DNA from 2 places in the Streptomyces sp. NA02950 genome. Region 1 is predicted to be linked to the other one. Evidence: riboswitches for the same ligand, from Rfam matches in the RefSeq annotation. Region 1 holds a riboswitch; the other holds the start of a gene.

Region 1 (2,192 bases):
GAGCTGGCCGACGCGCTGCACGGCGGGCTGGCGGCGCCGGTGCTGCTGGAGAACGAGGTCAACCTCGCCGCGGTCGCCGAACAGCGGCTCGGCGTGGTGCGCGACCGGGACACCTTCGTCCTGCTGTGGCTCGGTCACGGGGTGGGCGCGGCCGTGGTGCTGGACCGGGTGCTGCGGCGCGGCGCCTCCGGCGGCACCGGCGAGATCGGCTTCCTGCCGGTGCCGGGGACGACGGGACTGCCCTCGGCGACCGGCTGCGACGGCGGCTTCCACGCTCTCGCGGGCAGCCGCGCGATCTGCGCGCTCGCCCGGGAACACGGTGTGGACGCGGCGTCGGCGGGCGGTACGGACGACGCGGGGGCGGCGGAGGCGGTACTGCGGGCGGCCGTCGCGGCGGGGGAGCGGGCCGCCCCCTTCCTGGACGCACTCGCGTCGCGCGTCGCCCTCGGCGCCGCGGCGGTGACCGCGGTGCTCGACCCGGGCTGTGTGGTGCTCGGCGGTGAGATCGGCCGCGCGGGGGGTACGGCCCTCGCCCATCGCGTCGAAGCGCACGTCGCCCGGATGTCCCCCCTGCGCACCGAGATCCGCCCCGGAACCGTCGGCGGCGGGGCGGTCCTCCGCGGCGCGGTCCTCACCGCGACGGACGCGGCCCAGAACGCCCTGTTCGGCGCGGACCACGCGGACTAGCTGCCGGTCGGGCCCGGCCTCGGCCCCGTCCACACACGCCGGTACGGCACCGCCATCGCCCCTGTCGCGGCCGATCCGCGACCGGTTGGGACGCGGCGGCGGCCCCCGGTCTTGCTCCACGCGCGGTAGGGCACCGCAACCGACCTCCTGCCGCGGCCGGTCCGGCACGGCCCTCGCCTCGTCGCAATCCCGCGCGGCCGAGCCGCGGCCCGAGCGGCGGGCCGCTGGTCACCGGCCTGCCGCGGTGGCCGCCCCGGTCGGGCCCCGGCTTCGCGGACCCGGGCCACCCCCCGGGGGTGAGGGAGGCCACAGGGGGTGGGCCTCCATGTCTGCTGATCGTCATGGCAGACTGGGCGCGTACCAGTGACGTCAGCGCACTCCGGGGTCGGTGAAAATCCGAACCGGCGGTTACAGTCCGCGACCCGCCCGCCGCCAGCGGCCGGTTGACCAGGTGAAATTCCTGGACCGACGGTGAAAGTCCGGATGGGAGGCAGTGCGCGGCGAATGCGACATCACCGGTGCGCCGCCATCGGCGGTCCGCGCTGTTTGGGTGTGGGCCCGTCTGCCGAGCCCGGCGTGCCGACGGCGCCGTTGTTCGCTTGTGTCGTTTCCGACAGCCCCGGAGTCCGTGCCCGAAGAGGCAGGAGGACCCGGTGGCCACCGCAGCCGAAGCCGACGCGATGCGCCATGCCGTCGCGCTCGCAGCCCGCGGCCTCGGCCACACCAGCCCCAACCCCGTCGTCGGCTGCGTCATCCTCGACGCTCGGGGCCGCACCGTCGGTGAGGGCTGGCACCAGCGGGCCGGCGGCCCGCATGCCGAGGTCCACGCGCTGCGCGCCGCGGGTGAGCGGGCCCGTGGCGGGACCGCGCTGGTCACCCTCGAACCCTGCAACCACACCGGCCGCACCGGGCCCTGCGCCCAGGCGCTCATCGACGCCGGGGTCGCCCGCGTCCGTTACGCCGTCGCCGACCCCACCGCCGCGGCCCGGGGCGGTGCCGCCACCCTCGCGGCCGCCGGAATCGATGTCGCGGCCGGACCGCTGACCGACGAGGCCGAGGCGGTCAACGAGGCCTGGCTGACCTCGATGCGGCGCGGCCGCCCCTTCGTGCTGTGGAAGTACGCGGCCACCCTGGACGGCCGCAGCGCCGCGGCCGACGGCACCAGCCGCTGGATCACCTCCGCCGCGTCCCGTGCCGATGTGCACCGGCTGCGCGCCGAGGCGGACGCCGTGATCGTCGGCTCCGGCACGCTGCGCGCCGACGACCCCCATCTGGCCGTACGTGACCGGGACGGGGTCACCCAGCCGCTGCGGGTCGCCGTCGACACGAACGCGACCGCCCTGAAGCCCGACGCCCGCATCCTGGACGACGCCGCGCCCACCCTCGTCGCCGTGGCCGAGGACGCCGACACCGGACACCTCCCGGCCGGCACGGAGAGCGTGCGGCTGCCCCGCGCCGCGGCGGGGCGCGGCCTCGACATCGCCGCGCTGCTGACCGCCCTGCAC
Region 2 (2,192 bases), 2.7 Mb from region 1:
TCGCCAGCTCACCGGGCAGCCCCTTCCCGTTCTCCAGCGGGAAGCGGCTGAGGATCGCCGAGCCCTGGGCGGGGCGGCCGGTGACCACGTTCCGGTACGGATACGCCGCGCGGATGTCGGCCGAGCGCAGCGCCGCCGCACAGCGCCGGTCGCACTCCTGGACCGAGACGAGGTCCGGCCGCTCCCGGCGCAGCGCGTTCAGCAGCCCGTCCGTGGCGCCGCCGAACTCCAGGTTGGCGGTCAGCACCCGCAGATGGGCGAGGACCGGGCCGCGCGGCGCGGGGGCGGGACCGCTGTCGTAGGGCTGGACGAACCAGGCGGTGACCGCGGCGGCGGTCAGCGCCCAGCCGCATCCCAGCGGCCAGCGGGCGACCACGCTGAGCAGCAGCCCGAGCCCGGCGGGGAGCAGCAGCCAGGGCAGGAAGGCCAGCAGCTGGGGGATCGGGGTGATGCCGTCGGTGTCGGCGGCCCGGCAGCCCACCACCACGCTCACCGCGGCCAGGAGGAGTGCCGCGCACCAGGCCGCCGCCTGCCGCCCGCGCCCGTCGGGGAGCCGTGCCAGCCGGCGGGCGGCTCTCCGGGCGGGTGCGGTGGCACGGTCCTCCGCGACGGTCGTCTCCACGCCGGGCCTCTCGATCGGAGCGGGATCCCACATTCTCTCCCGCGCCCAGGACGCCCGGCCGGGCCGCCCGTTCGGCCCGGCCGTCCGCCCCGCCGTCCCGGGCCCAACGGTCCAGTACGGAGATGATCTTGCGTAATCGTCAGCGTACGGCGTGTGAGCATTGACACTTCGTCAGAGGTTTGGTGTGTGCCAAAATGTTCCTCAGCGTTTTCGCGTGCTCCGGGGTCGGTGCAACTCCGAACCGGCGGTGACAGTCCGCGACCCGGCCGAATCCATCGGCCGGCCGATCCGGTGGAATTCCGGGACCGACGGTGACAGTCCGGATGGGAGGAGGTACGCGGCGGTATCCGTGGCGCACGGTGGGACCCGCCGGACGGCAGGGCGGCCCGGACCGTGCACCGCGCCGCTTCTGCCCGCGTCCCCGGAATCGATCCGCAGGGAACAGGGGCAGGAGGGCCACAGCCCATGGCAGTGATGGAGCAACGGGTCGGGACGGAACGTCTGCTGGCCGTGGAACAGGCGAGCGAGGCATTCGCCGAGGGCGGCTTCGTGGTCGTCTTCGACGACGCGTCGCGGGGGCGCGAGGGCCATCTCGTGCTCGCCGCGGAACACACCCATGAGGGCGCCCTGCGCCAGATGCTGGACCATACCTCCGGCGTGGTGTGTGTGGCCCTGCCGCACGACCGCGCCGCCCGGCTGTCACTGCCGCAGATGGTGGAGGAGAACACCGGTCTCCAGGCGACCGCCTTCACCGTCTCGGTCGATCTGCTCGGGCCCACCACCACCGGCGGCTCCGCCCTCGACCGCTCGCACACCATCCAGGCCCTCGCCGATCCGCGCACCACCCCCGAGCAACTGGGCCGCCCCGGTCATGTCTTCCCGGTGCGCGCGGTGCCCGGCGGGGTGCTGGAGCGGGCCGGATACCCCGAGGCCGCCGTCGATCTGTCCCTGCTGGCCGGGCTCTCCGGCGTCACCACGATGTGCGAGGTCGTCCGGGCGGACTGGAACACCGCGTGCCACGGCGACCTCAGCAGACTGGCCGCGAGCCGTCTGATGCCGATGATCTCGGTGACCGACCTGGCCGCGTACCGGCTGGCCGCGCGGGCGCTGGGCCGCTGAGCCCGCGTCCCGCGCCCGTGTCCCCGGCGGCCGCTAACCGCCGTTCCGCCGCAGCGCCAGCACCGTTGCGACGGTGTCCGCCTGGTCCGCCGGTTTGTCCTCCCGGTAGCGCAGCACCCGGGCGAACCGCAGGGCGACCCCCGCCGGATAGCGCGAGGAGCGCTGGAGACCGTCGAAGGCCACCTCCACCACCAGTTCCGGACGCACCCGCACCACCCAGCCGTCGTCGCTGACGGCGATCGCGAGCAGTGCCTCGGTCTGCCAGGACAGCAGCTTGTCGGTGAGCCCCTTGAACGTCTTGCCGAGCATCGCGAACGTGCCGTCCGGCCGCCGCGCGCCCAGATGCAGATTGGACAGCTTCCCGGTGCGCCGGCCGTGCCCCCACTCCGCCGCCAGCACCACCAGATCGAGGGTGTGCACCGGTTTGACCTTGAGCCAGGAGGCCCCGCGC

What was found. Region 1 has a riboswitch for FMN ahead of ribD (bifunctional diaminohydroxyphosphoribosylaminopyrimidine deaminase/5-amino-6-(5-phosphoribosylamino)uracil reductase RibD). Riboswitches for the same ligand answer to the same signal wherever they lie in the genome.
Region 2: it holds a riboswitch for FMN, as region 1 does, so the genes downstream of both, HUT19_RS19560 (3,4-dihydroxy-2-butanone-4-phosphate synthase) here and ribD (bifunctional diaminohydroxyphosphoribosylaminopyrimidine deaminase/5-amino-6-(5-phosphoribosylamino)uracil reductase RibD) in region 1, are expected to answer to the same signal.

The regions. Positions count from the first base shown of each region.
Region 1 is NZ_CP054916.1:1,762,090-1,764,281, reverse strand. It holds gene HUT19_RS07180 (ROK family transcriptional regulator) at 1-687, shown strand, start outside; FMN riboswitch at 1,058-1,188, shown strand; gene ribD (bifunctional diaminohydroxyphosphoribosylaminopyrimidine deaminase/5-amino-6-(5-phosphoribosylamino)uracil reductase RibD) at 1,341-2,192, shown strand, end outside.
Region 2 is NZ_CP054916.1:4,498,375-4,500,566, reverse strand. It holds gene HUT19_RS19565 (endonuclease/exonuclease/phosphatase family protein) at 1-622, opposite strand, end outside; FMN riboswitch at 833-963, shown strand; gene HUT19_RS19560 (3,4-dihydroxy-2-butanone-4-phosphate synthase) at 1,088-1,741, shown strand; gene HUT19_RS19555 (ATP-dependent DNA ligase) at 1,775-2,192, opposite strand, start outside.